4 regions of the Singulisphaera rosea genome follow, and region 3 is predicted to be linked to each of the others. Evidence: riboswitches for the same ligand, from Rfam matches in the RefSeq annotation. Region 3 holds a riboswitch; each other region holds the start of a gene.
What was found. Region 3 has a riboswitch for cobalamin ahead of ACYOEI_RS31980 (DUF1559 domain-containing protein). Riboswitches for the same ligand answer to the same signal wherever they lie in the genome.
Positions count from the first base shown of each region.

Region 1: linked by a shared signal. The riboswitch ahead of ACYOEI_RS30440 (DUF1559 domain-containing protein) and the one ahead of ACYOEI_RS31980 (DUF1559 domain-containing protein) in region 3 are both predicted to bind cobalamin.
Region 2: linked by a shared signal. The riboswitch ahead of ACYOEI_RS37405 (ABC transporter substrate-binding protein) and the one ahead of ACYOEI_RS31980 (DUF1559 domain-containing protein) in region 3 are both predicted to bind cobalamin.
Region 4: linked by a shared signal. The riboswitch ahead of cobN (cobaltochelatase subunit CobN) and the one ahead of ACYOEI_RS31980 (DUF1559 domain-containing protein) in region 3 are both predicted to bind cobalamin.

Region 1 covers NZ_JBTYIP020000024.1:131,214-138,664, reverse strand. Annotated here, with positions in the region: gene ACYOEI_RS30460 (carboxypeptidase regulatory-like domain-containing protein) at 1-3,500, opposite strand, end outside; gene ACYOEI_RS30455 (BlaI/MecI/CopY family transcriptional regulator) at 3,497-3,940, opposite strand; gene ACYOEI_RS30450 (class I SAM-dependent methyltransferase) at 4,099-4,791, shown strand; gene ACYOEI_RS30445 (hypothetical protein) at 4,871-5,554, opposite strand; cobalamin riboswitch at 5,896-6,096, shown strand; gene ACYOEI_RS30440 (DUF1559 domain-containing protein) at 6,213-7,199, shown strand; gene ACYOEI_RS30435 (DUF1289 domain-containing protein) at 7,228-7,451, shown strand, end outside.
Region 2 covers NZ_JBTYIP020000040.1:17,503-24,953, forward strand. Annotated here, with positions in the region: gene ACYOEI_RS37385 (hypothetical protein) at 1-376, shown strand, start outside; gene ACYOEI_RS37390 (response regulator) at 700-1,056, shown strand; gene ACYOEI_RS37395 (hypothetical protein) at 1,164-2,129, opposite strand; gene ACYOEI_RS37400 (hypothetical protein) at 2,544-3,278, opposite strand; cobalamin riboswitch at 3,660-3,870, shown strand; gene ACYOEI_RS37405 (ABC transporter substrate-binding protein) at 4,059-4,925, shown strand; gene ACYOEI_RS37410 (FecCD family ABC transporter permease) at 4,922-5,941, shown strand; gene ACYOEI_RS37415 (ABC transporter ATP-binding protein) at 5,938-6,717, shown strand; gene ACYOEI_RS37420 (hypothetical protein) at 7,145-7,451, opposite strand, start outside.
Region 3 covers NZ_JBTYIP020000027.1:87,299-94,749, forward strand. Annotated here, with positions in the region: gene ACYOEI_RS31970 (hypothetical protein) at 55-969, opposite strand; gene ACYOEI_RS31975 (hypothetical protein) at 1,010-1,189, opposite strand; gene ACYOEI_RS31980 (DUF1559 domain-containing protein) at 1,234-2,268, opposite strand; cobalamin riboswitch at 2,390-2,589, opposite strand; gene ACYOEI_RS31985 (hypothetical protein) at 2,624-2,908, shown strand; gene ACYOEI_RS31990 (cellulose binding domain-containing protein) at 3,197-5,458, shown strand; gene ACYOEI_RS31995 (AAA family ATPase) at 5,755-6,906, shown strand; gene ACYOEI_RS32000 (hypothetical protein) at 6,909-7,451, shown strand, end outside.
Region 4 covers NZ_JBTYIP020000019.1:175,612-183,062, forward strand. Annotated here, with positions in the region: gene ACYOEI_RS27155 (BON domain-containing protein) at 74-565, shown strand; gene ACYOEI_RS27160 (thiamine phosphate synthase) at 768-2,321, opposite strand; gene ACYOEI_RS27165 (glutathione peroxidase) at 2,678-3,265, shown strand; cobalamin riboswitch at 3,672-3,831, shown strand; gene cobN (cobaltochelatase subunit CobN) at 4,023-7,451, shown strand, end outside.

The DNA.
Region 1 (7,451 bases), on a different contig from region 3:
CCGTCGAAGTTGCGCTGGAAGCCGAAGCGGTCCGCTTTCTGATAGCGGCTCCACTCATTGAGGCAGGCGTCGGACCACCACCGCGCGTAGCCTTCGGCCTCGATCGAGCCGAACTTGAAGTCGCCCGGCAACATCGAGGGGATGCGGAGGATCCCCTCGGAGTCGGAGGTCCCCGAGACGGTCGGGTTGCGCCAGTCTTTCAGGACGAGGCCCGCGACCGGTTTGCCGTCCTGGGCGTCGACCACGCGGGCCTCGAAATCAACTCCCGACCCGAGCGAGAGGTCGAGGGTCTGGGCCTCGTCGGTGGCGATCGCATGCTTCGGCGAGCGGATTACGCCAACGCCCGGGACACGAATCTGGAACTCGTACATCCCGGGTTCGACATAGAGCCGATACCGGCCGTCCTTGCCCGAGAGTCCCTCGGTCCAACATTCGCCCATGCGGGCCCCTGCCATCTGTCTCGGACCGGCGTCGGCGCGGATCGGGGCGTCTGCGACCGGTCCCCCGTCGGGCCCGAGGACCCGGCCTTCGAAGTAGGTCCGGCTCCCCATCACCACGACCCAGCCCGGCTGACCCGTGGGATGTGCCAGGAACTCGCGAGGCTCGAATCCGTCCTTGCTGAGCCGGACCTCGACCTTGCCTTGCTCGGGGACCTTGACGCGGAACTTGCCCTCCTTGTCGCTCTTCGTCTTGATGAACGGGACCCAGCTATAAGGATGGACCAAAACCCCTTCGAGGGGCTTCCCCTCGACGTCGGTGACGACCCCGGCGATCTCGTCGGGGGCAACCGTTTCGGGTCCTTTCGGCCCGCCGTCCCGAAGGGTCGGCAGCTTGATCGTCACCTCGCCTTTGCCCGTCGGGACGAGCGAGGCGTCGAACTCCTGCCCGCTTGCCAGTCGGACCTGGAACGTGACCCCCTGATTGAGCGGGATGGGCTGCCCGTCCGCCTGCATGTCGAGGCGGAAATGTCCCTGGGCGTCGGCGGTTGCCGAGGGCTGGTTCAGCGGCGAGCAATAGGTCTGGTTGCAGACGCCGACGAGCTTCGCCCCCTCGAGCGGCTTGCCCGTCGCGTCGACGATCCGACCGGTCAGGTTGACTCCGGGCGCCATCGCGAATACCGGGAGGGTGAAGGTCGGCTGGCCGTCCGGGATGAGCACGCTCCGGTTCGACTCGGTATTGCCCAGGCTCGTGTATCCCGGGACGCTGCCATTCAGCATGACATAGGCGTTCCCCGGCGGCATCCGGAAGCGATAGACGCCGGAGGGGTCGCTGAGGACCGTTACCGGCGTCGAGCCGCCGTTCATCGGGTTCCTCGCCCCGTAGACGGTGACGGAGGCGCCGGGGATCGGCTTGCCGTCGGTTGAGGTCACCGAGCCGGTGACCTTCACGCCCTCGACCAGCTTGATCCTCGCCGCGGCGGTCGAGCCCGGGGTCAGGCGGACGTCGGTCGCGGCGATGAACGTCCAGGGCCCGTCGGCGGGCACGTCATCGAGGAGGATGTTCGCCCGGCCCGCGCCGAGACCTCGGATCTCGAACCGCCCTTCGGCGTCGGTCGTCGCCTTCCCTCGGAGCGAGACGCTCGCCCCCTCGGCGATCCCTCGGAGCGTCACCGATCGTCCCGAGACCCCGACGCCGGACACGGCCGAGACGACCCGCCCCGACACCCGCGCCTCGTCGTTGAGCACGATGCGGACGGGATCCTCGGCCTTGTCGGCGGCGCGGGGCCCCTCTTTCCGCAACGCGGTTTGTGTCGTCGCCTTCCCCTCCGCCGAGGCCACCAGGGCGACCTGGGCCTGCTCGGGGAGTGCTTCCAAGCGGAAGCTCCCGCTCGCGTCCGACCGGGTAACGAAGGCCCGCTGGATCGGCTTCTCCTTCGTCAGTGCCTGGAGGGCGGGGGCGAAATAGAAGACCGGCGTCCGGCCGGAGGTCCGATACGCCCCCTCGACTCGTACCTCGGCCCCTTCGATCGGCCGGCCTGCGGCGTCGACGACCGTTCCCGAAAGCACCCGGGTGCGGGGGAGGGCCAGCGAGGTCGGGATCGCCCCCGTCGGGTCGAGCAGGTTTCGGCTCATGAAGGAATGCCCCTCCTTGAACGCGATGACCCAGATCCCCGGCTTCGGCTCGCGATCGAACCGGGCGGAGCCATCGACGCCGGTGCTTGAGGAGGTCACGTCGGTGGCCACACCCTCCTGTCCGGGATTCGTCGGGATGAGTCCGGCGACCACGGTCGCCCCTTCGACCGGTCGTCCCTCCGCGTCTTTGACGACCACCGAGAACGACTTGGGGGCAGTCCCCTGCCCTTGGCCGGCATCCTTCGGCTTTGCGGCCGGTTGCGGCGGGGCGTCGGGTTCCAGCGCCCGGCCCTGGGCCCCGCCGATCGCCGACGCCAGAGCGGCGACAGCCACGACCAGGGCGATTGAGCGGAGCTTCGACGGAGGGATGATCGCTCGAGACATGTCGTCCTCCAGAAGTCGTGTGATCCGGGTCAAGACCGTGTTCCGGTCGAAAAAGGACAGGGTTTGGCCGCCGACGCCAAGCCGCCGGAGATCGAGCCGGAGCGGACGGGCGGCGAAGTCGAGGAGCAACTTCGCGAGCTCGGCCGGCGCGACGCCTCGGCCGACGGCCATGTCGTCGCAGGCCAGCTCGGCCTCGCGGTCGAGCCGGGCCAGGAGCCAGGCGAGCCCCGGGTGGAACCAGAACGGGACCCGCGCCAGCTCGGCGGCGAGCTTCGCCAGGTCGTCCCACCTCTCCAAGTGGGCCAGCTCGTGGAGCAGGCAGGCCCGCCTCGTCGCCTCGGGCCAGGCGTCCCAGTCGTCTGGGACCAGGATCGTCGGCGCGAGGCCGCCAAGCAGGACCGGCGACCCGACCGCCTCGTGTGTCGCCATCACGACACCCCTGCGGACGCCGAGCTCCGACCGGTATCGGACCAGGGCCTCACCGGAGACGGGATTCGACGACGACCGCAGCCGGGCCAGGATCCTCCCACCCACGAGGAGACGGACCAGGGACACGAGCATCCCCGCCAACCAGGCTACCCCCAGGACGACCCTGGCCTGGCGCCAGGGTCCCAGGCCTTCGGCGACCTCGGGCTCGGGGATCGCGGACCTTTCAATGCGTGCCGGTACCTCCGAGGTACGCACCCCGGCACGGACAACGACCGGGGTCGGCGGCTGAGAGGCCGGGGTCTCGGCCGGCGCGCTCGTCCTCGGGACGAGCAGTCTTGTATCGAGCACAACCGGCCCCTTTGCGACGGTCGGCAAGGCGGCCGGCAAAGGCGTCGGTGCGGGCCGTCGCCAGGGGATCGACCACCGTGGTGCCAGGGGCAGCACCAGCCCCGCCGCCAGTGCCGACGCGCAGAGCAGGTGTCGGGTCGCCGCCCGGCGCGGGGGCCGGATCCGGAACCACGCCGCGAGGGCGAGGATCACCACCCCCCAGCGAACGGACCAATCGGCCAGGAACCAGAAGAACGGGTCGATCGTGCCATCGACGAACCGGATCATGATTTCCGCCCTCCTCGCTTCGAGGGGCCTTTCGCCTCGGAGGTCCCCGCCTCCGGGGTTTGCTCAAACGTGTCGGCGAGTTTCGCTTCGATCGACTTGAGCATCTCGGGGTCGATTTGCTGGGAGTCGACCAGCCCCAGCACCAGACGCTCGGCCGACCCCTGGAAGAACCGGCCGAGGAAGTCCGACAACAACGTCGAGGTGGCCTCGCGCTCCGTGAGCGTGGGCCGGTAGCGGTGCGCCTGGGCCTCCTTCTCGTGGGCGACCAGGCCCCCCTTCTCCATCCCCTGCAAGAGCCCGAGCACCGTCGTATAAGGCTGCCGGTCCCCGCGAGGCAGGTGCCCCATCAGCTCCCGGACCGTCAACGGCCCGGACGCCCAGAGCACCTTCAGGACCGCAAATTGCCGGTCCGTGATCGCGATCGTCTTCCGACCCGCCATCCTGGTCCTCCATTTGTCCGACGTGTCGATCGATACGCATCATTGCGTAGCCTGCGACACAAGTCAATGGCTGGCGAGAAATCGCGCCGAGGCTTCGATCGGACTTTTGCGAAGGCCTCGTCTTCACCCGCCCGAGACCTGAGCAGTAAAGTGGCGGTATGGACGAGAGCACAACGACGCAGCAGACGCTCGGCACCACGGGCGGCGACTTCCGGCTCCAGGAGTACCGCACGAGGCAAGGAGGCCGCGAGTGGACGATCCTCCACACGGGTGCAGTCCTGACCCGCGAGGACGAGTCGCGGGTCATCGAGCCGCAGGAGAACCGCCTGCCCTACGGCGTCTCCCTCTGGCCGTCTTCGATCGCGCTGGTGCACGAGATCGTCGGACTCGCGGGAGAGTTCGTGGGGAAGCGCGTCCTGGAGCTCGGCTCCGGCACGGGCCTCCCCGGCATCGTCGCGGCGTCGTTCGGCGGTAAGGTGGTTCAGACCGACCGCGACGAGCTGGCGCTCCACCTCTGCCGCCGCAACGGCGAACGGAACGGCGTCGCGGCGGTCGAGCTTCGCCTCGCCGACTGGACCGCCTGGGACGACGCCGGACGCTACGACTGGATCCTCGGCTCGGACATCCTCTACGGCGAGTCGCTCCACCCGCAGCTCCGCCGGATCTTCGAGACCAACCTGGCGGCAGGCGGACGGGTTCTCCTCTCCGACCCCTTCCGCACCATGAGCCTCCGCCTCCTGGAGGCCCTCGAAGCCGACGGCTGGCTCGTCCGCTTCAACAAGTGGGAAGTCGGCCTCGAAACGTCGTCGCGCCCGTTCGGCGTCTTCACGCTCACCCCGCCGAGCGAATGATTGGGCTCCTCAACAAACGAAGACGCCCCGAGGTTCCCCCCGGGGCGACCATCATCAAGATTCGCCGTCTCGATCGGCCTTATCGCCGACCCCCGTTGTGCCCGCCATGCCCGCCGGCGTGTCCGCCGTACCCGCCGCCCGAGTAGCTCACGGGCTGGCCGTAGCCGCCCGACTGCCCCCAGACCGGCCCACGATTCGGGGGAAGCGACCCGCCGTTGTTGGGGTAGCTGTTCCCGCCGGGCCGGGGGTAGTTGCCGCCCGACTGTCCCCAGACGGGGCCGTGGCCGGATTGGGGATACCCACTCGCATTGCCGGACCCGGGATAGCCGGGGCGCCCCCCGCCAGGATAGCCGCTCGAGCCGGGATAGCCGCCGGGACGACCCCCGCCAGGGTAGCTGCTCGAGCCGGGGTAACCGCCACCAGGGTAGCCGCTCGAGCCGGGGTAACCGCCACCAGGATAGCCATTGCCACCGCTCGGGTAGCCGCCCGAGCCGGGGTAGCCGGGACGACCGCCGCCGGGGTAGCAATTCCCACCGCTGGGATACCCGCAGTTGGTCGGCGGATAGCTCGGCGGGCAGTAGCCGCCGTCGCTGGGAGGAGGCGGGTAGTCGCAGGGGGCCGACTCCGGACGGCACTGCGGATACCCCCACTGCGACGCGTTCGAGGACGAGCCACCGTAGGTGCGTTCCCCTGCATCCGCCGCGGAGGTCATCGCCGCCACCGCCGTGCCCGCCACCACCAGCTTCAGCAAAACGGTCTTCATCGTCGGGTCCCCCATCGTTTCGTTCGTCGTGTTCCTCGCGGGGCCGTCTCACGACCCCCTTCGACAGGGTTATCAGGGACTCCACACCGACCGGACATGATCCCAAAAAAATCTTCCAGATCGACATTTTGAAGGGCGTGGATTCCGGGGCAATTGGCCGTCGACGCGGAGGGCCCAGGGCAAAGATCCCGGCGAGAATGGACTCGAGCGACAAGGCGGAGAGGGGGACCGTCGGCTTGGCCCTTCATGCGGGCCTGCCTCATTTATTGCTTTGTGACGCATTCATATCGACTAACGAATTCATGGCGGCGGTCCTTGACAGCGAAACCGGGGTGTCGCTGTAATACAGACGCTCGACGGGTGCCGCCGGCCTTTTGCCAAGGGCCGGGGGAGAATAGGGAAGACGGTGCAAATCCGTCGCGGGGCCGCCGCTGTGATCGGCCAGGATTCCGGATCCTCTGCCACTGCCGCGAGGCGGGAAGGCTATCCGGACGCCGCCACGAGCCGAGAGCCAGAAGACCTGCCCGTCGAGATCGGTTCCGACGCTTCGGACCCGGAGCTTCCGGGCGGCCCGCACGCAGGACGTCTGCGATGGGCCGCGAGCCGGGACACCGAAGCCGGATTTCACGCCCGACCCGGCGGAAAGGCTGCGTCTCTCGTGCGCCCTCGTCCCCTGGCCACGCCCCATCGTGGCTTCACGCTCATCGAATTGCTGGTGGTGATCGCCATCATCGCCGTGCTGATCGCCCTGCTCCTGCCCGCCGTGCAGGCCGCTCGCGAGGCCGCCCGGCGCGCCCAGTGCTCGAACAACCTCAAGCAGATCGGCATCGCCTTCCAGTCGTACCAGGGCACCTACAACGTCTTCCCCGCCGGCGGCTACGGCCTGAGCATGGCCAGCGTCACGGTCGCCAACCTCCCCGCGGCCCGGGCCAGGCGCATGGCCAGTTGGGGGACGGCCATCCTCCCATTTGCCGAACAATCACCGCTCTACAACAGCATTAATCAGAGCCTGTGGTACATCGAGCCCCAAAACACCACGGCCGGGGCCACCTCGCTGTCCCTCTTCCTCTGCCCCACCAGTCAATACTCGTCGCTCACGAGGCCCAACGGCGATGCCCCGTCATCGCCGTTGCAGTTCGGGCGCAACGACTACTCGGGCAACTACGGCGAGCGCGCCCTGCGATGCTTCCCCGGCACAAATTGCCAGAACAACTACGCCAACCAGGGGGATACCTCGGGGACGCCTCGCGGGGTCTTGCTGACCTCGTCCCTCCCCAATAGCTCGGTCCTCAGCATGACCGACGGCACGACCTACACCATCCTCGTCGGCGAGGCCCACGAGGCCTCGTTCGGCTACTGGATCGGCCACAAGAACTTCCTCGACCAGAGCGCCCCCATCAGCGCCCGGAACGGCACCGTGCCGGGGACGATCTGGGCGTCGTGCCAGGTGACCAGCACCTCGCCGTTACTCGGCAAGATCGGGTGCGAGTTCGGCCAGGAGTTCGCCAGCTACCACGTCGGCGGGGCCTATTTCGCCTTCGGCGACGGATCGGCCCGGTTCCTGAAAGACAACCTCGATCCGAAGGTCCTGGCCGCGGTCCTCTCCCAACGCGGCGGCGAGATCATCAGCGCCGACCAACTCTGATCCCCGCCCTCGCGAAGGTGCGCCGACGATGCCCGAATTCGTGGCCAGCCCCTGCGTGGGGATCTGCCGGATGGACAGCACCTCCGGCCTGTGCATCGGCTGTGCGCGGACGATCGCCGAGATCATCACTTGGCGCGACGCATCCCCGGACACCAAACGGCGCATCTGGGCCGAGCTCTCCTCGCGCCGCCGAATCGTGGCGAATGAAAGCCAGACGGAACACCAGGAAGTCCCGAAGGCCCACGATTCCGT
Region 2 (7,451 bases), on a different contig from region 3:
CGTGCCCGAGGACCCCTCTCCCTCGGTCGAGCAGATGCGCCGCGAGATCGACGGCCTCAAGCGTGAGACCAGTGCCAAGGACAAGGCGCTCCGGCAAGACTACATCGAGATGCGCTCGGTCCTCATGGGCGTCATGCGGCAGCTCCAGGGGCTGACCGACCTGGTCCAGAACCAAGGCCCCGTCTTCGTGCCCTTCCCCTACCAGGTCCCCTCGAACACACCCGACCGCGGCATGCCGCAAGGAACGATCCCCCCGGGGCTGATCCCCGGCCTGAATCAACCGGCCACCGGCGGCAACGCCCCCGCCCCGCACGGCGGGAATGCGACCGACCATGGCACGCACCGCCCGGCGAACGGTGACGCCAAGAACCCCTGAGTCGACCGGGGCCGGACCCTTCCCGGGGACGGCTCGCGTCTCGATCCGTGCCCCGATTCGAGGGGCGCTGTCGATTTAGGACTTCAGGATTCCTCCCGACCGAGGAGAGGGGGTAAACTGGCTCGAGTGCATGCGACCACGCGGCACGCGAGAGTCCAATCAAGACCCTGGCGGATCGCCCGTGGTTTCATGACGCGTTTATGGGATCCATTTGCTGGGCCCCATGGGATTTTGACTTGTGCTGTTGAGCCCAGCGTCTAGAGTAGCAACGGGACCCGCGGGAATCCGCCCGCAATCCTCCGGCAAATCGCGCGGATCCGCCTATGCTCATCCTTATCGTGGAAGACGATAGGATCACTCGGCATGCCCTCCGATCGCTGCTCATCCAGGCGGGACACGAGGTCGTGGAGACCTCGACCTGTGTCGACGCGCTCGCGGCTCTGGACTCGGCTCCCGACTGGTTGATCCTGGATCTGATGCTCCCCGACGGGGACGGCGAGGCCGTGCTCCGCAAGATCCGGGAGGAGCGGATGGCGACGTCGGTGGCGGTCATCACGAGCACAGCCGACCGGAAGCGGGTCGAGACGGTCCTCGACCTGAGGCCGGACCTGCTCATGACCAAGCCGATCAACTTCCTCAGATTCCTGAGCATCCTCAAGGAGGGGGGGCCTCGGGAGTAGCCAGGATCGGCTCGCTTAGGGGCGACGGGATCGACGAACGAAAAGAGGCCCGGCTTTGTGAGCCGGGCCTCTCGCGATTTGGCGTTTTCCGTACCCCCGTCGTCGGATCAGGGCTGGTTGTCGACGAACGGAGGGAAGGCGAAGTAGTCGCGGGGCGAGCGGGTCGTGATCACGTACGGGACATAGCCCGGGGTGATCGGCACGGGGCCGCCTGGACCGACGAAGTACTTGATATTGCCCTTGTGGAGGACCTTGGCGATCAGGCTGTGGATCGGCGAGCCGAGGCAGAGCTTGCAGCCGCGGCCACCGCAGGCCGAGCAACCCTTACCGTGTCCGCCGCCGAAGAGTCCGCCCAGTCCGCCGCACTTGCCGCAGCCGCTGCCGTGGCAATCGCCGCAGAGGGAGCCCGAGGTGAGGCCGGGATCCTGGCAGGTGCCGCACCCTTGGCCCGCACAACGGTTGCAGCCGAGCCCACGGCGGTGGGCATGGCTGGGCTTCAAGGAGCAGCCGGGCTCGGAGCAGGACGTCTGGGGCGAAGCGATGACGGACGACTGTTCGGTCGCGACGACCGGGCCGCCGATGATCGCCTTGCCGACGACCGGCCCGCAGGCCTTCGGGTCGCCGCAGAGCTTGTGGAGCGAACGCTTGCCCTGGCAGAAGCCGCACCCCTTGGGGGAGTTGCCGCACGCCATGCAGGGGTCGCCGCAGCCAGCCTTGCCACACCCGAGGCCGCCGAGGCCGCCGAGTCCGCAGCCAGCCTTGCCGCACCCATGATCGCCGAGGCCGCAGCCTCCGAGGCCACATCCGCCCTTGCCGAAACCGCCGAGTCCGCAGCCGAAGACGCCTAGGCCACATGCACCGCCGTGGAGGAGCCCGCAGAGCTTGCCCTTGTCCTTGGCGTAGTGGCCGTAGGGGACGGGCGGGGCGTAGAACGGGCCACCGGTATTGATGTCGATGGCTTCGACCTCACGCTCGAACTCGTGATGGAACAAATCCGCCTTGGCCGTTCCGACCAGCGCGGCCGACGTCAACACGAGCGCGAGCACGAACACCCGCCGATTTCCGAAACGCATGATCAATCCCTTTACATCGTATCGGGGTATCCCTCCTGGAGTGTCCGGAAACAAGCGAGCGGCGGCAGCGCCCCGCGCCTTCCTACGCGCGGATCCTGCCGACAAGCGAGGCCCATGACCGGGACCTTACCCTAGACGCCCGAGCCTCGAGCGACCGCCATGCGGCGGGGCTGCGAGGAACGGCTTGAGGGGCCGCCGCCACCTCCGACTCGGGGTGACGGCACGGTCCGGTATGACCTTGCCATAGTGCATCGGCCGGTCCGCCCCTCTCACTGGAGCGAAACCGGATTTCGGCGCAAGCGCGGACGGGCCGAACGTCGATTTGACGTTGGGCCCGTCCGCTCTCGCTGCGTTCTTGATATGTGTCGAGAGGCCCGCGCCCTGCCGGGCGCGGGTCTCGCGAGATTCGATGTCTCAGCGGCCGCCGGGGCCGTAGACCATCGAGGAGGGGAGCTCGTTGACCTTCTGGGGAGCCTCGTCGTAGCGGATCTGGGCGTGGGTCTCGCGGGTCTTCTTTTCGCGGGCGTCGCGGGCGTCGCGGCCGATGGCGGCGAAGCCGAAGAGGTGGCTGATGACGTGGGGCCGGCCGGAGCCGCCGCCCGGGATCGGCTCGGGGGCCGGCAGGGCCGACTGACGGACGGCGCTATCCGACGACCTCATGGCCATTCGGCCGGCCGCTTGGGCGCCTCGACGGGGCTGGACGACGCCGATGGGCGTGGGATCGGCCGTGGGGCCGCCGCCGGTGCTGGCGTAGCCGGGCGCCTGGGAGGCGTCCATCGGCATGGCGCCACCGGCCACGGCATGGCCCGGGGCCTCACCCCCCTGCGTGCCATAGGAGGTCACCACGCCCCCCATTGCGGCGGCCTCCGCCTCGCAAGACGGGCAGGAGCCTTTCACGTAGACCCCATTCGGGCCCGTCGGCGGGGGCGGCGGGATCACGACGCCTTCGCCGGCGAGCTTCGCACGCTGGCAATCGGTGCAGAGGATCTCCCGGCCGAACACGTTCCGGCGATGCTTGTGGCCGCTCGCCGGCTTCGCCATGTTCGGGTTCGTGGAGCCTGATGGAACGTTCGAGTCGGCCCGGGTCGTGGCCGGGACCGACAGGGCCAGGACGCTCATCGCCAGGCCGATGCGACGGAGGCAGTGCATGGGAACTCCTTTCCCAAAACGAACCGAGTTCCCTCGGGAACTTCGGGATGGAAGACCTCGGGCCGCTCCCGGCCCACAGACAGATCCTGGAGTCGTCGGCCATCCCCCCCGAGGGACGACGACGGACGGGCCGCGCCAGTGACACGACCCTCCCGATCCATATCCCCATCATCGGCCTGTCCCGCCCGGAGTCTTGCGTAAAACCGGCCGGATCGACATAAGGCCCAAGACCCGTGCTACCTCCAAAAGCCGGGCCACTCGGAGAGCCCGACCTCGAGTCGGGGGGCCAGGAAAGGGCACACCGCGAATTCTTGTCGAACTTGCCGTTGCCGCCGCGCGGAGAGTCGCCGCAGCTTGACACCCGCACGATGGGCCGGGTCTAATCCGTATTCCTCGACAGGTGCCTCCTCGGCTCATCTCCGAAGCCTGGGGGGAGAATAGGGAAGACGGTGTGAATCCGTCGCGGGGCCGCCGCTGTGATCGGCCAGACCTCCGGGCGACGAGTGCCACTGCGAGAACAAATCGCGGGAAGGCCGTCCGGGAGCCGTTACGAGCCGAGAGCCAGAAGACCTGCCCGTCGAGCTGCTGTTCCGATGCTTCGGCCAAGAGCATCCGGGCGGGTCGCTCGCAGATCCTCTGCAACGAACCGGATGCCGGAGGGCTGAAGCCGCCTCTCGTTGCGTGCCCGGCTCGGCGGAAGGTTTGCTTCCTCAGATGACTCAATACCCCTCCTCCGGTCTCCCCGGCTTTGTCCCCTATCGAGCGAGATGTCGTGGGTCCTTGGCTTTGGCCTGCCTTGTGGTCGGCTGGGTCGGGTGCGCCCCGTCGCCGGGGCCGGCTCCTCGAGTGACGAAGCCGGTGCGGATCGTCTCACTGACGTTGGCGACGGACGAGATCCTCGCGGAGATCGTGCCGAAGGAGCGGGTGGTGGCGGTGACCACGCTCGCCGATGATCCGGAGATCTCGAATGTCGCGGGCGTCTACCCCAAGGGCATCCCCAGGCTCCGAGGGAACGACCTCGAGCCGATCGTGACGCTGGCGCCCGACCTCGTCTGCGTCGCGCCCTATAACACGGCCGACTTCCTCAGCTTGCTCGAGCGGTCGAAGATGCCGGTCTTCCGGAACGACGCGCTCCACAGCATCGACGAAATCGAGGCCGGGGTGCAAACCCTCGGAGAGCGGGTGGGCGAGCCTGGCCGGGCCAAGGCCGTGGTCGAGCGCATGGAGGCTCGTCGTCGGCGGCTGGCCGATCGGATCCGGGGGGTGACGGATCGTCCTCGTGTCCTCTACTGGTCCGCCGGATTCACGTCAGGGAGTCGGACCACGATCGACGACATCATCCGCGAGGCCGGGGGGCGGAACGTCGCCGAGGAGTTGGAACTGGACGGGTCGGCGGAGATCTCGCCCGAGAAGGTTGTGGCCGCCGATCCTGACGTCATCCTCCTCTCGCGCTGGAAAGAGGACGAGCGGCAGAGCCAGGTCGCCATGCACCCGATCCTCCGCCATTTGAGGGCCGTCCGCGAGGGGCGGGTGATCGATGTCGAGGGGCGGTTCCTCACGAGCATCTCCACGCACGTGATCGCGGGGGCCGAGCGGCTCGCGGCACGACTCCATCCCGGGCGTTTCGGCGCCAAGGGCTCGCCATGACGCGCCCGGCCGCGATTACGGGGATGCTGTTCGCGGCCTACCTCGGGCTGGCGGCCTGGGGCACCGTCTGGGGTACGGTTTCCCTCCCCCCCGGACACGTCGCCCAGATCCTGGCGGGGGCCTCGGGGCTGGGGTCCGATGACTCGGTCCCGGCGAATGAACGGTTCCTGGTCCTGCACGTGCGGCTGCCCCAAGTTCTCTTACTCGGCCTGATCGGGGCGGCCCTCTCCTGCTCCGGCGCCGCGCTCCAGGCGACGTTCGAGAACCCGCTGGCCGATCCAGGAGTCCTCGGGGTCAGCGGCGGTGCCGCGCTGGGGGCGGTTCTCGCGATCCATTGCGGGCTGGCGGAGACGGTTTTCCTGTCGATGCCGGCGTGCGCATTCTCCGGAGGCCTCGTGGCCTCGCTCCTGGTTTACTCTTTGACTTACCTGGGGGGACGCCCTTCCGCCGCCACGCTGCTGCTGACCGGCGTCGCGGTCGGGAGCATGACCGTTGCCGGCGTCTCGCTCGTGATGGTCATCACGAGGGAGCACCGGGTCCAGGAGCTCCTCTTCTGGCTCGTCGGCGGGGTCCGTAACCAGACGTGGGAACATCTCTGGATCGCCCTCCCCCCGGTCTCGGCGGGCCTCGCCGGGCTCCTGGTCCTGCACCGTCGACTCGATGCGCTCCTGCTCGGCGAGGAGCAAGCCTTAGCCGTCGGGGTGCCGGTGGCGGCGACGCGGATCTGGATCCTGGTCCTCACGGCGCTCGCGACGGGGGCGGCCACGGCGGTCGGCGGGACGATCGGCTTCGTCGGCCTGATGGTCCCGCACCTCGTCCGGCGGCTCACCGGGCCGAGGATGCTCCACCTCCTGCCGGGGTGTCTGGCGGGAGGCGCCGCGTTCTTGACGTCGTGCGAGCTCCTCTCGCGGGCGCTCTCGGGGAGGGTCGCTCTGCACCTGGGCATCCTCACAGCGTTCCTGGGAGGGCCGACGTTCCTGGTCCTCTTGAGGAAGACGGGAGGCGACCGGCCATGATTGTGTCGCCCTCGCTGAAGGCCGAAGGGGTCGCGGTCCGGGTCGGGAGTCGCACGCTCCTCGACGACGTCTCGTTGGCCTTGAACCCGGGGTCGATGAGCGTCCTGCTCGGTCCGAACGGGGCGGGCAAGACGACGTTGATCCGCGTCCTGGCGGGTCTGATCGCCCCGAGCTCGGGCGAAGTCTCGCTCGGCGAGCTCCGACTTCGCGACCTCTCCCGGTCGGCGATCGCCCGGTCGTGCGCTTATCTGCCCCAGTTGACGGCCAGCGGGTTCGAGCTCCGCGTGGAGGATGTGGTCACTCTCGGCCGTTTCCCCCACGTCGGGACGTGGGGACGGTTGTCGGCGATCGACCACGAGCGGGTCGACTGGGCAATCGCACGAGTCGGCCTGACACCGATGAGGCGCCGGACACTGCCGACCCTCTCCGGGGGCGAACGCCAGCGGGTTTTCCTCGCCAGGGCCCTCGCGCAGGAGGCCCCAATCCTACTCCTGGACGAGCCGCTTACGGCCCTGGACATCGGCCGACAGATGGAGCTCCTCAACCTCCTGGCCGAGCTGCATCGCGACGGTCACACGATCCTCGCCGCCCTCCACGACCTCCGCCCTGCCCTCGAGTTCTTCCCCCACGCCCTCCTGTTGAGCGAGGGTCGGAAGGTCGCCGAAGGGCCGACTCCTTCGGTGATTCACGGGCCGGCCCTTGAAGATGCCTTCGGGGTCCGGGTGCGGACCGGCGAAGGCTTGAGGTTTGCACCGACGAGCGAGCTGTCTGAGTAGCGGCGGTATTGTACACGGAGCCTCCCGGAATGCCGGTGGGCTGCTTCCTATTAATTGCTGAACAAAAATATTGTATATGGATTTTGCGGTGTAATCGTTTGCACGTCCGATGCGAATCCTAGTAAATCTTTATGTGAGAAATCGAAGAGGGTTCGCTCGCTCGCGCTTCGGGCTCGTGTATTGAAGAGAGGCCACTCGAACCTTGACCGCGTTCAGGAAGTTTTCGGGGTCGTCGTCCCGGATCCAAGGATAGGCTTGGAAGAAGCGATGTGCCTCGTATGAGGTTGTCGAGTTGCAAGGGCAGCCTCTTGACAGGGGCGGTGGGGCCTAAGAGACTTGAGCGGCGACCGGACAATCCCTACCCCCCCCTGCCCTTTTGCGAGAGACGGCCGCCTTTGAGAACCGTCGTCCGAGGTCAACACGCCGATCACGCGCGACGCGGGCGCTCGCTCGCCGTCGTGTGCATGATCATCGGCCTGATCTCGGGGGGGCCTGCCTTCGCGACGTCGGTGTCATCGTTGGGCGCCGTCGACGCGGATTCGCACGAGAATGCGTGCAAGTGTAAGTCGCGATGTCGGGGGCCGTCGTGCTGCTGCGGTCGAAAGGGCTCCTCGGCGCCGAAGGGCCCCCGGCCCTTGGAAAAGGTGGCGTCGGAACTGCCGACGAACCCCTGCGTGGGCTCCGCGCCTTGCGGAGACTCGGCGTTCCCGACGGCCTCGACGGTCGCCCCGATC
Region 3 (7,451 bases):
GAAATCGCTCCGTGAGAAGGGCTTCCGCGAACCGAGGGGCGTGCGACGATCGGCCTACCGGGCGAGGACGTCGTGCATCCCGACCGCGACCATGACCGTGGCGATCAGGCTGATCACCACGACGAGCGCCCCGAGCCGACGCAACGACTTCATCTGCCACCACATCAGCATCCCCGAAACACCCCAGAAAACCATGCCGACCGCCATCGCATCGACAATCAACGCCCAGACCCAACGGACGTCGAGCCGCGAGGGATACCGGCAGGCCAGGTGCAGGCCGGTCAGGAACCTTCGCGTCGAGAGGTCCGACCCCAAAGGCCGGACGGCCAGGGCCTGGGTCTGGAGGTGGTACGCCACGCGCCAGGCGCCGTGATCGTCCTCGGCCGCAAAAATCAGCTCGGGGGCCGTGCGGACCTTCACATCCTGAGATGACCGGCCCCACTTCGCTAGGATCGAGGCGACCGCATCCCTGGCCGTCGCCGCGGGCGCCTGCCCGAGGTCGACCACGTCCCGCGACCAGCCGGGCTCCTCATCCTTCGAGATCGGGGCCGAGCGGACCGTGCCGACCCGACCCTCCAACTCGACGAACACGACCTGTTCGTCGCGGGCCGTCCGGGCGGTGAGGGCCAGGTCGCGCGAATACGCCGGCGTCTGGGCCGAGGACAGCCGGACCCGGGACGAGCCCTTGGCATTGAGCGCCTCGACCACTCGAGACGCCATAGCCTCGGCCGAGGGGAACGACCCGAGCGGGGTGCCGGCCGCATCCCCCTCGGTGATGAGTTGGACCGACCGGTCGGAGAACCAGTCGGGGTGGTTGAACAGGAACGCCGTCGCCCCGTAGAGGAGCACGAACGGCGTCAGGGACAATCCTGCGTACATGTGCGCACGCCGAAGGATTTTCATCGCCGCGTTGTACCGGACGCGGGAGCGAGGGCGCGGAGCCCTCGCCGGCGAGGATTCGGTCGTCATCTCGGCCGTCCTGTGATCGTTGGTGGTCGCGAGTGGGACGTCAGCGTTCCTCGAGGTCGCCCTTGCGGAATTCCCGGGGCTTTTCGGGGGACGAGACGGCGGGATCGGCCCTTTTCTTCAGGTCGATGGTCCCTGAGTCGTCCTGTCCGCAGCCGGCGGCCGCGAACGGGACGACGAGGAAGACGAAGGCGAGCGCTCGGCGTAGGGGTGAAGACGCCATGGCAGGGGACAGCTCCGAGGGGCGTTGGGGAGGGATGATCAGGCTCAATACGCGTCCGCGCTAATGACCTCGCCGCCCGCCCTCGTCGAGAGGGCCTGATACACCCCGAATCGCGACCCGCTCGCCGCCGAGTAGACGTTGGCCGTCGCGTCGTACGACACCCCGGCCGCCGAGATCGTCGCCGGGTTGATCGACCAGGAGTCGATCGTGTCCTTGAGGAACCGCACCGAGCCGTCCACGAACGCGAAGTTCGCCCCGCCCGGGTGCAGACTGGAGGCGTTCGCGACGTAGCGCGCGCCGAGGATGCCCACCGGCTTCTTATGAGCGTTGATGGGGTAATAGGTCTCGAACATGGAGTCGTACCAGTAGCCGGAGTTCCAGAACTGGTTGACGACCTGGTCGGCGGGCGTGAGCAGCGAGTGGCCGCGTTCGCCGATCGAGATCGTGCTGCTGGTCCCGTCGGTGATGTCGCCGATCCGCGTCGCGCCGTACATATAAATGGTGCCGTTCATGTTGCCGACCTGCTGCGCGAAGTTGGCGGCCGTCAGCTTCGGCCGGACGTCCCAGGTCCCCGTGCAGCCGGCGTAGCTGGTGAAGGCCTGCATCCAGGTCGTCCCGGCCGGCGGCGCCTGGTAGATGGTCGCGGAGAGGGGCTGCTTCCGGGACGCGGAGGGGTCGCTCGGGCAGGCGAAGGCGGAGATCCCGACCCCCGCGATCGTCAAATTCGCCGGATTCTTATACGAGAGATTGAAATTGACGAGGTTGTAGGCGGGCTGCTGCTCGAGGAACGGCAGGATCATCACGAACAGGCTGAACCCATCGGCCGTCTTCCCCGGCCCGGTGCCCGAGGCGGCCCAGAACGAGCCGGGTGGGAGCGTGCCCGTGGCCGACTCGTAGTTCGAGATCGCCAGGCCCATCTGCTTCAGGTTGTTCGTGCATTGCGCCCGTCGGGCGGCCTCACGCGCGGCCTGGACGGCCGGGAGCAACAGCGCGATCAGCACGGCGATGATCGCGATCACCACCAGCAGTTCGATCAGGGTAAAACCAGGACGGCGGCTTGAGCGGAGACGTGCAGACATGAGCGCAGACCTTCCTGCCGGGTCGGGCGTGGAGGGAGCTTCCGCTTCGGCCCCTCCGGCGCATGGCCCATTGGCAGACGGTCTGCGAACGGCCCGCCCGGATGCTCGTGGCCGAAGCATCCAAACAGCAACTCGACGGGCAGGTCTTCTGGCTCTCGGCATCGAACGGCATCCGGACGGCCTTCCCACCTTGCGGCAGTGGCACAAATGTCCGGAAGCCTAGCCGATCACAGCGGCGGCCCCGCGACGGATTCTCACCGTCTTCCCTATTATCCCCCACCCCGCATCCGGGTCGGAGGCACCTGTCGAGGACGGGCATTAGACCCCACCCCTCTCCGCCGGGTCAAGGGGTTTGATGAGTGAGACGCGCTTAACCCTGGTCCACGGATTCGTCACGCCGACGCGACGGACGATTGGAAATGCGCCTTGGAGTCGTGGTGGACCGTTCGGAGTGATCGCGGGAATCGTCAAGGCCAATGACGTCTCTCAGCCTGTCGTGCGGCAGATCACCTCAAATTTACCGCCGAACGAGCCAAACCAAGCACAAAATCCACACAATGATGCATCCAATCACCGGGCGGCGTCGCAAATAATACACATCATCGCCAACCGTCGATTTTTGGCCTATGACTACCAATGATTGATCGCTTGGGCGTGGGAACGGCCGCAACGGCCTTTCGACGCGCCGGCAGAGAGAAAGACGTCTTCATTTCTTTGATTTCAAATCATTTTAGTTTTTACATGTAAATTTTAGTTCATTATGACGCGTCCGGATGAGGAGGGGTGAGCCGGCCTGTGCCGGTTCGCCTCTCCGGCGAAGATGGGGAATCGCCCCCGACTACCACCCGTCACTTTCACCTCGAGAGTCCCGACGATGAACATCTCCGACTTTTCCGGCAGGGTCGAGCCTCGGCAGGACCGCCGTCGAATGAGGCCCGCGAGCGAGGCGCTCGAGGTTCGTCGGGTCCCGGCGGGGACGACCGCGAGCTTCAGCGTGGCGCAGGATTGGGGCACGGGCTTCCAGGCGTCGATCAACCTGGCGAATTCGCAGGCGACGAGCGTCAATAACTGGGTGTTGCAGTTCGACTACTCGGCGTCGATCGACTCGATCTGGAACGCCTCGATCGTCAGCCACGTGGGCAACCACTACGTGATCCAAGGGGCGGACTGGAACAACACGATCCCCGCGAACGGTAGCGTCTCCTTCGGTTTCAACGGGAGTCCCGGGCACACCACCGCCGCCCCCACCAACTACCTCCTGAACGGCGCATCGATGGGCGGCGGAGGGGGCGGGGGCGGGACGACCACGCTTCCGACACTCTCCATCGGCAACGTCACGGCCGCCGAGCCGAGCAGCGGCAGCACGCCTTTCGCGTTCAAGGTCAGCCTGTCGGCCCCCTCGACGAGTTCGGTGACGGTCCATTACGCGACGGCCGACGGCACCGCCAAGGCCGGCTCCGACTACCAGGCGACCAGCGGCACGCTCACCTTCGCCCCCGGCGAGACGAGCAAGACCGTCTCCGTGTCGGTCCTCGCGGATAAGGTCGTCGAGGCGAACGAGACGTTCGCCGTCGTCCTCTCGAGCCCCGCCGGCGCGACCCTCGGGACCGCAAAGGGGACCGGCACGATCCAGGACACCGCCCCACCCTCGACCAGCGGCGACGCGAGCTTCCTCGTGACCAGCGACTGGGGGAGCGGCTTCAACGGACTTGTCACGATCAAGAACAGCGGCACGAAGGCCTGGACGAACTGGACGCTCGGGTTCGACTTCGCCGGCCAGATCTCATCGATCTGGGACGGGGCGGTCGTCAGCCATGTCGGCGATCACTACGTGGTCCAGAACGCCAGTTACAACGGCGCCGTGGCCGCCGGGGCGTCGGTCAGCTTCGGGTTCGGCGGGAGCCCCGGGAATGTGACGGTCGGGCCCACCAACTTCGTCGTCAACGGTGCGGGGCCGGGCAACCAGGCCCCCGTGGCCGCCAACGACACCGCCTGGACGGCCCCCGGCAAGGCCGTGACGATCGCCGTCTTGGCCAACGACTCGGATCCCAACGGCGACCCGCTGACCGTTACCTCGGCCGCGCAAGGCAAGCACGGCGCCGTGGCCCTGAACCGCGACGGGACGGTCACGTATACCCCGGCCTCGGGCTTCACGGGGACCGACTCCTTCGCCTACACCATCAGCGACGGCCGGGGCGGGACCGCGACCGCCACCGTCACCCTCGGCGTCTCGACCCAATCCTGGCCGGCCCACGTCTACGCACCTTATGTCGATATGGGCCTGTATCCGACCTACAACCTCGTCGCGACGGCCCAGAACCAGGGGGTCAAGTACTTCAACCTCGGCTTCGTCGTCGCCGACGCGAACAACAAGCCGAGCTGGGGCGGCTACACCGACTACGAGATCAGCGGCACCCCCTTCGACCAGGCCTTGCGGTCGCAGGTCAACAGCCTTCGGGGGCTCGGGGGCGACGTCGCCGTCTCGTTCGGAGGCGCGTCCAACAACGAGCTGGCGGTGGCGATCACCGACGTGAAGGCCTTGCAGAACGCCTACCAATCCGTGATCACCGCATATGGCCTGACCCGAGTCGATTTCGACATCGAGGGGGCGGCCGTCAACGACCGCGCGTCGATCGATCGCCGATCACAGGCATTGGCGGCCTTGCAGAAGACCGCCGTCGCGTCGGGACAGCCGCTCCAGGTCTGGTTCACCCTCCCCGTCCTGCCGACCGGCCTCACCGCGGACGGGCTCTACGTCCTCCAGTCCGCGCTCAAGTACGGCGTGACGATCTCCGGCGTCAACGTCATGGCGATGGACTATGGCAACTCCGCGGCCCCTAACCCGCAAGGACACATGGGCGACTACGCCATCCAGGCCGCCACCTCGACATTCAATCAACTCAAGACCCTTTACGGCACGACCAAGACCGACGCCCAACTCTGGGGGATGGTCGGCGTGACGCCGATGATCGGCCTGAACGACAACACCGACGAGGTCTTCGACCAGGCCGCCGCCCGCCAACTCCTCGCGTTCGCCCAGCAGAAAGGCCTCGGCGAGATCGGCATCTGGTCGCTCAACCGGGACCAGCAGAACGCGAACGGAGCCCTGACCTACGTCGACCTCACGTCGAGCAGCATCTCGCAGAAATCTTACGAGTTCACCTCAATTTTTAGGCCGTTCACATCCTGAGAGGCTTTGGCTCTCGCGCAGCCCTCGAACGTACACGGTATTCGTCTCGAAACCCGATTTTTCCTGAGAAACCGGGTTTCTGATATCCTCGACGCGGATTTTCAAACGGTCAAGCCGATACCGCCGACCCCAGAACGCTTTGCGGCAAGAACCCAAGAGGTTGTGTACAATCACCTCAGAATGGCCTTCCGTCTTCGTCGATCATCGGAGGCACAACGGCCTGAACACAGCTCCTGGCATCGTTGTCCGGAATCGGGATGCATGCTCCAAATGAATTTGGATCGCGTGGGTGCACCATGAAGTTGCGACGAGTCCGCATCGAGAATTTCCGGCAGATACGGTACTGGGAGCACGAATTCACGGACTCTCTGCAGAGGGTCCGTGACGTGACACTCTTGGTTGGGCCAAACGCCAGCGGCAAGACATCGATCCTGGACGCGATCGCCGCAGCCATCAACCCTTTGACGCGAATCAATGCGATTCGACCAGGCCTGGAGATGTCGCTCAAGAGGATCGTCCGGCACGGCGCGACGTTCGCGAGTGTGGAAGCAGAGGTCGAATTTTCCCAGGAGGAGGTTGACACCGCGCTGGCCATCTTAGGCATGATGGAGACCAAATTGAAGGGAGAGGAGGACTCCATTCGGGAATCGAGACTCGTCTCGTTCTCCTGGACATTTCCCGACCCGTCAGGGATGCACGCGCATGGCCGGACCGAATGCCGGCCGCGTGACGGTTGGTCGATCTTCCGCTCACGAAGCCGGGTCGCACAATTGCTGGCAACGCAACGCTTGCGAAGGCCAAACCTGCTGGAATCCGCCGGAGCTGTGTTCACCTTCGACCAGCACCGATCCCTGTTCGGACGCCTCATCCCTCGCGCGATCTGGGACGTCCTGGCGAACAGCGGAAGCCTGCCTGGACTCCCCCCCACACTGCCGGTTGAATCCCTGTCGGAGCCGGACCGACGAACGACCGACCCTCGCCTGCTGCTGCTCTCGATGGCAATCCAAGAACTCCTCCCTCCCAGATCGACGATAGGACAGACGGAGTCGTCGGATTTCGAACGAGTCCGCGAGGCCTATGCTCGAATCTGCCACCCACATTCGATTCGGGGTGCCGTGCGAGACGACCTCGAGAGATTCGACATCGAATTCTCCAATGGCCCGACACCCTACGGATACGACGACCTCAGCAGCGGCGAGCAGATGGTCCTGCTCATCCTCATCCGGATGGCCTCGGAGCGCATCCACCGATCCATCCTGCTGCTCGACGAGGTCGAACTCCACCAGCATCCCATCTGGCAAAGGCGTCTCCTGGACAACCTCCGACAAGTTGGCGTGGACAATCAGGTCATCGCGACGACGCACTCGGCCTACCTTCGCGACGTGCTTCCTTCATCGAGTGTCATTACATTAGGAGACATCGAACATAAAGATCGAAGGGGCGTCTGACGATGGCACAAGTCTACCTGGTATGTGAGGGGGAACGAAACAGTCTTGACGTCCGCCTACTCGACGCCGTCCTCGCCCAGTATTACAAACTGCCGATCGTGATCGAGCCCGCCGGTGGCGGCAGCAACCCGCGTATTGTTCGCAGATGGCTCGAGCGCCGGGTATCTGGAGATATCGCCTTCCTGATTCACGACCGCGATTATGAACCTCTTGCCGAGATCGACGCAGGCTGGCAGGATCCGGACGAGCGGTCTCTCTTCTGGCGATCTCATGAAATCGAAAACCACCTATTACAACCATGGCTCATTCATGGCCTATTCGAAAATTACAGGGGGACGATCAATAAACCTTGGGTGGCTGATCTACCAGCAGATCAAGGCGCGATCGACACAGCCCTTCGGGTGCTCTCTCCTCGCTTGTTCATCGACCACATCGGGCGGACCCTCTGTAGGCAACTGCGACAGCACAAGACATCGCTAGGAGCCACCGAGTTAAATGTCCCCGCCGGGATCGATCCGTTGGCCAGCACAGTTGCGGAGTGGCAA
Region 4 (7,451 bases), on a different contig from region 3:
CTTGCGGACTCCCTTCACCAACACACCTCGATCGACCTCCGTGAATCACGACCTCTTTCCATGGAGTCTGATCATGTTCCGCGCAGGCACTGCCGCTTTCCTCTCGCTCGCCTTGGTTTCCGCGGTCCATGCCCAGGACGGCCCGCTCAACCGGATCGGCCGCAGTCTCGACAAAGCCGGGAAGAATATCCGGGCGTCGGTCGAAGACGGGGTTGCGCGTGGGGAGATCACCGCCCAGGAGCGGGATCTGCTCAACCGCGTCACCAAACGGATCGATTGGGACAAGAAGATGGCCGGCTCGACCCTGCGGCTGGAAGCGCGGCCGGGTGGCGTCGTCGTCCTCCAGGGGTCGGTCACCAGTGAGGCGTCCAAACTGAGGGCGGTTGACCTGGTGGAGAACACCACGGGCGTCACATCGGTCGTCGATCAGCTTGCCGTGGTCAAGTCGGTCCGGGTCATCCAGGCCGACCCCGCCGTAATCGAGGCTCAGACCCCCGCTGCGGCGGTGGAGGTCGAGAGGCCGATCGTGGTGAGCCCCGGCGCGAAAGTCATTGTCCGGCCGTGATGCGGTGGGCGGCCGACCTTGACCTCGTCTTCGCTAACCTGGCTTGAGGGCCGTTCAAGTTCCACGGCCACCCGCCTGCCGGTCGAGTCTGCACGACCTCGGGAAATGCAAACAGGGCGACCTCACCTTCCCGTGAGTCGCCCTGTCGTTTTGTTCTCCAGACGCCCAATCCCGACGTCCGGTCATTTCGGCTCGATCCGATTCAGCCGTCGAGATCGAGGGCGTCGAGCTGGGCGCGGAGCTTGGCGGCGGCGGCCTTGGGGCGTTCGGCGCGGACGATGGCGGAGCTGACGGCGACTCGGGTGGCGCCGGCTTCGAGGACGCGTTCGAGGTTGTCTTCGCTGATGCCGCCGATGGCGAACCAGGGGAGGGTGGTGGTCTCGGCGGCGAGCTGGACGAAGGCGAGGCCGGCGAGGTCGGAGAAGTCTTTGGTGGTGCTGGCGAAGACGGGGCCGACGCCGAGGTAGCTCGCTCCGTCGAGGATCGCGCGGTCGAGCTGCTCGCGGTCGTGCGTGGAGATCCCGATCAGGGGGACGGACCCGACGATTCGTCGGGTATCGCGGAGGGTCAGGTCGTCTTGACCGAGATGGACCCCGTCGGCGCCGGCGAGGCGGGCGAGGTCGGGTCGGTCGTTGACGATGAACCGGGCGTGGGCCTGGGCGGTGAGGATCCGGACTTCCCGGGCCCTGCGGAGCCACTCGCGATCGGGGATCGCTTTCTCGCGGAGCTGGATGACCTCGACGCCTCCGGCCAACGCCTCGCCGACGATCCAGGTCAGGTCGCCGAGGGTGGGGAGGCCGCCGACGAGGAGTTGGAGTCTCGCCGGGCCCAGGACCCGCGCGGAGGCCACGGCGGTGAGGGTGAGCTTCTCGAGCGTGTAGACGTCGTAGCGGAGGACTTCGAACCGTCCGGCGAGCCAGACGTCGACGAGCTTGCCGTACTCCTCCAGGGTCCTGAGGGCCTCGGCGGTCCGCTTGAAATTCGCGGTCAGGACGGCGCGAGGGTTCTCGCGGGCCTGCTCGGAGGTCGTCATGATGTGCGTGCCGACGTCGCCTCGGGTGTCGCGCGAGGCGATGAGCAACTCGGCGTCGAAGCCTCGGACGGCCTCGGCGAGCCGGTGGCGGACCTCCTTGAGCCGCTTCGTCAGCGCGGGGTCGCCGAGGACGAAGCGGACGTAGTCCTCGACGACGCGAAGCCCTTCCCGGGCTCGATTCGCCGAGGCGTCGAGGATCCGGCCGAGGTCGACGGCCTGGGTCGGTTCGACGAGCTCGAGCGGGGGGATCTCGTCGGCCATCGGGATCGGCCCGGCTTCGGACGCGGCGCCAGGCGTCAGGCTTTCGAGGAGCGACTCGAGCTCGATCCCGACGCCGGCCAGGAGGTCGGCGGCCGGTCCCGGGGTGGCGACCATCCCCGCGAGCAGGTGCTCGGTGCCCACCTGTCGGCCCCGTTCGAGCGACTTCGCCCGGAGGGTCGCGTCGTTGATCACGGCCCGGAACGAGGGGGAAAAGGGAAGGGCTGAAGCACCTTCCGGCGTCTCGAGTCCATCCTCGTCCGGCCCGCCTAGTCCGAGGGCCTGGTAGAGCCGTTCCGACTCCAGCCCCGACTGGGTGAGCAACTCGGCGGCGCGGCTCTCGGCCTCGTCGATCAGGGCCGCGAGCAGGTCGATCGGCTCCGCGGCCGAGGCGCCGCGCAGGAAGGCACGGACTTGGGCTCGTCCCAGGGCCCTCGAGGCGCCCTCTGTCAGAGAGTCTTGCATGGCTTGATCACTCGGGTCCGACGGAGGTACGCGGGGTGATGACCTTCACGACCCCTCGGCGGCCGCTTGGACCTCACGACGTCCTCGAGAGGCCCGTTCGGCCCCCTTCGCTGGCCCGGCTTCGCCGGGGAGTCGAGGCGAGAACCTCGCGTGGGGGACGCCGCCTGGAGGGCCACTGTTCAAGATATCGAAATCTCTGGACGCGAGAGCCCCCGCCTTGATTTCCGAAATAGGCCTTGCCATGATAATGCGGTAGTCGCTCCTCCTACAATGTCGGGTTAGTCGCACAAGCCAGGGCGGCCCTTCCTCCGGGCCGTTGCGTTCGTCCCTCCCTCCTCCTTGCACAGGAATCCACAGTGCTCGACCGTATCCTCCCCCTTCTCCTGGCGACCCTCTCCCTGCTATTGGTCGCGCGGGTCACCCCCGCGGATGAACCCGCCAAGAAGCCCACGTCCGTGCACGCGTTCCAGGCCAAGGACATCGACGGGAAGACTGTGGACCTCGCGAAGTTCAAGGGCGAGGTCCTCCTGATCGTCAACACCGCGAGCCAGTGTGGGAATACGCATCAGTATGCCGCGCTCGAGACGGTCTATGGGAAATACAAGGCCGATGGCTTCGAGGTGCTGGCCTTCCCCGCCAACGAGTTCGGGAACCAGGAGCCCGGCACCGACGCCGAGATCAAGTCGTTCTGCAGCTCGAAGTACAGCGTGACGTTCCCGCTCTTCGCGAAGATCGTCGTCAAAGGGGAGGCGATCCACCCCCTTTATGGCTTCCTGACGAGTCCGGAGACCAACCCCAAGTTCTCCGGACCCATCAGCTGGAACTTCGCCAAGTTCCTGGTCAACCGCAAGGGGGAGGTTGTCGCCAGGTTCGACCCTGAGGAAGGTCCCGACTCGGAGAAGGTTGTCAAGGGGATCGAGAAGGCCCTGGCTGACCCGAAGTGAGCTGGCCGCGACGGAGGAGTGAGGAGACGGGAGGTCGAGGGCGCGGTGCCTTGCGGGATGAATTGGTCGAGCACGAGTGAGAAACCCCGGCCGGTTGGTCGGGGTTTTCGCTTTGCATCCCACCTTGGGGATGATCTCGTCGTCGACTCTGTCCGGGGACGCTTGGCCGTGGCGTGGGTCGGATTTTCGCGGTCGTGGTTCAACCCTCTCGCTTACTTCGTTGTGCTCGGCTGGAAAAACGGATTAAAGTCGGATTCAATTTATAATAATTTGGTTTGGTACTTCTTGGATGTCTTGCCTTCGGCGGAGTCGTCCTTCCTGCCGATGGATAGGCTGTGCCGGGCAGGTATGGGTTGTCGGAGGGCTCGAGTCTCGGCTAAGATCGCTCGCGGTACGAATGTAGGCTGAGGCTTGCATCCGTGCAAAGCTGGGGGCATCCCCCCCTCAATGAAAGCGGCGAAGCCGGTGTGATTCCGGCGCTGTCCCGCAACTGTAACCTGGGCGCGAGGCTGCCACAGCCTCGTCGACCGGGAAGCCAGGTCGACCGCTTGAGCTTATCCCCATATACCTCGAGGAAGGTGAGGGAAATCCATGTCCGAAGTCTCAGGCTCACGCACTCCCCCGTCGCTCGATCCCACGACCCGGCTCCGGAATTGGGCGGAACCGCCCGAAGCTCGCTCCTAGCCGCGAGACGCCGGATCCCCCGCCCCGAAGTGCGCGACCCTCTCGCGCCGTGGCCTCATAAGTCGATCGAGCCATGCTTGGCGTCCAGGCGACGGTGTTGGCCCATGCCAACTCGAGCCCGATGACCGAGCGAAACGCGAGCCGGAGCCTAATCCCCGTGTCATTGCGAGCGAATCGCCGTCGTGTCTTGAGGAACGATGGGAAGACGATCCACGTCTTGCCCCGGCGCGGGCATTTGTTGGTCTGCCAGCGGGGATGCTGCTGCGGGCGCGAAGACCGTGGCAATCCGATCGTTCCCCTCGATTTCTACAAGCAAGAGTACAAGCGTCGAGGGATCCGGGACAACGTCCAGCTCACCATGAGCGGTTGCCTGGGGCCTTGCCCGCTGTTGAACGTGGCGCTGGTGCTCTTCGACGGCCGCCGAGTCTGGTTCCAGTCGATCAACCACGAGTCGCGGATCCTGGCGATCTACGACTACATCGACCGGATGCTGGCGGCCGATCGCTACCTCCCGCCGACGGCCGAGCTTGCCGAACTGGCGTTCGACTTCTACGCCTGGCCCGAGGAGGCCGTGCTCTCCGGCGAATCGTCTCACGATCGAGGCGAATTCATCGATCCGGGCTCGAAGCTCGTCGACGAGATCTTGCTGCTTTCCCACGCCGACACCGACCTCCTGGCGCTGCGGAGGGCGATGGCCGACCAGCCTGTGGGACTGCCCATGGTCCGGACGGCCAGTCTGAACCGGGTGAAGAGCGACGAGCACCTGGCATCGCTCGTGGACGACGGCGGCCGGGTCGCTCGCGTGGTCGTCGCACGCGTCCACGGCGGCCCGGACGACCTGCCGGGGTGGCGTCGGCTGGCGCAGTATGCTCGTCAAACCGACCTGAGGCTGCTGCTCATCAGCGCCGTCGGACCGACCGACCCGGAATTCCTCGCGGGCTCGACCGTCCCGACCGCCGTGATCGAGCGAGCGGCCGCCTATCTCCTGGCGGGCGGGACGGCCAACATGGAGAACCTCGTGCGGTTCCTGGCCGACGAACTCTTGCGGGCGGAGCTTGGCTTCTCGCCGCCCGGGAGTCCGCCGCGTCACGGGGTTTATCACCCGGATCTCCCGCTCGAGACGACGTTGGCCGAATGGGGAGCCTTGCGTGATCCGTCGCGGTCCACGGTCGGTCTGCTCTTCTATCGCGCCCACTGGCTGAGCACGAACCTCGAGTTCATCGATGCCCTGGTGCGTGCGATCGAAGCGGCGGGGGCCAACGCCCTGCCGGTCTTCACCGACTCCTTGAAGGAGCCGTCGAGGGCGTCGGAACGTCCTTCGGCGGCCTGGCCCTCGGCGTTCGACCTGTTCTACGACGGGGACAATCGGCTGATCGACGTGCTCGTGACAACCATGTCATTCGCGATGGCGGAGACCCGGAACTGGACCCACGGCGGATCGGTGGATGCGCTGGAGTCTCTCGACGTCCCGATCCTCCAGGCGATTGCCAGCGGTTCGGCGAAGCCGCAGTGGGAGGCGAGCCCGAGAGGGCTCGGGCCGCTCGACACGGCGATGAACGTCGCGGTGCCGGAACTCGACGGGCGGATCATCACCGTGCCCGTCTCCTTCAAGGAGTCTTCAGGGCCGGGTGCTCTGGAGGCGCCTCGATACGTGCCCGAGCCCGACCGGGCCGCACGGGTCGCCGGCCTCGCCGCGAGATTCGCGACGCTGGGCAGGCTCCCGAACGAACAGAAGCGAGTCGCGGTCATCCTGACGAATGCTCCGGGCAAGGCCGCTCGGATCGGGAATGCCGTGGGGCTCGATGCACCCGCCTCGCTGATTCGGCTGTTCGCGGCGATGCGCGAGGCGGGCTACCGGATCGAGGGTGTACCGCCCGACGGCGATGCACTGATCCATGAGTTGATCGACCGGTGCTCCTATGATGAGACGTTCCTGACGACCGAGCAGCTCGCCAATGCCGCGGGGCGCGTTCCTGTGGAACAGTATGCCGCGTGGTTTGAGGAACTGCCCGAGAGTTTGAGACGCGGGATGATCGAGCAGTGGGGGCCGCCGCCAGGCGCGGCCTACGTGCAGGACGGGGCGATCTCGCTGGCGGGACTGGAGCTGGGAAATGTGTTCCTGGCCCTCCAGCCGCCTCGAGGTTACGGCATGGATCCCGCGGCCATCTACCACCAGCCCGACCTGCCGCCTCCCCACAATTACTATGCCCTCTACCGCTGGCTCCGAGACGACTGGGGCGCCGACGCGATCGTCCACTTCGGCAAGCATGGGACCCTGGAGTGGCTGCCCGGCAAGGGCGTCGGCCTCTCGAGCGGTTGTGCCCCCGACGCCTTCCTGGCCGATCTGCCGCTGTTCTACCCGTTCATCTTGAACGATCCCGGCGAGGGCGCCCAGGCGAAGCGGCGCGGGCATGCGGTGGTCGTCGACCATCTGGTCCCCCCGCTGACGAACGCCGGCGTCTACGGGGAACTGGAACAGCTCGCACAGCTCGTCGATGAGTACTACCAGGTCGAACTGCTCGACCCGTCGAAGCTGCCGGTCCTGCAACGCCAGATCTGGGACCTCATCAAGCGGGCGCGACTCGACCGCGACCTCGCGCGGCTGATGACCCAGGACCACGGCGATCACACGCACGATTGGGACGAGGGCCTGACCGCCGACGGCACTCCCGTCTCGCTCGCGAGCATGCAGGGACGCGAGGTTGCCCACCTCTTGGAGGACCTGGACGCCTACCTCTGCGAGCTTGCCGGGGCGCAGATCCGAGATGGCCTCCACATCTTCGGCCAGGCCCCAAGGGACGAGACGCTCGTCGAGTTGCTTCGCGCCCTGACCCGGCTGCCGAACCTGGAGGCTCCGAGCCTTCGTGCCTCGGCCTGTGCCCTGTTCGGGCTCGATCCGGATGAACTCCAGGACGGGCTCGGAAAGCGACTCGACGGCGAACGGGACGAGGCGGTCCTCAGGCTCGCGGATCGCACCGGCAAGCCGATCGTGACTCGGGGGGATGCGCTCGAGGCGGTCGACTCGCTGGTCGGCCAGTTCTTAAAGGCCTTGCACCGCGACGGGTTCGACGGGGAACGGGTCGGCGAGGCGATCGGGTCGGCGTTCGGCGACGAATTTCGAACCGACGAAGTGCTGGCCCGGATCGGGGCTTTCATCTGCCGGGACCTGGTTCCGAAGCTCGCGAAGACGGAGGAGGAGACGACGAATCTGCTCGCGGCGCTCGGAGGTCGCTACGTGCCCCCCGGTCCCAGCGGAGCTCCGACCCGAGGCATGGCCCACGTGCTGCCGACGGGCCGGAATTTCTATACAGTCGACCCGCGAAGCCTCCCCTCGCCGTCGTCCTGGGAGGTCGGACAGGCCCTGGCCCGCGAGGTCGTCGAGCGTCATCGAGTGGCAACCGGCGAGATGCCCGAGCGGGTCGGCATCAGCGTCTGGGGCACGAGTGCAATCCGGACGCAGGGGGACGACGTTTCCCAGGTCCTCGCGCTCCTGGGTGTGCGG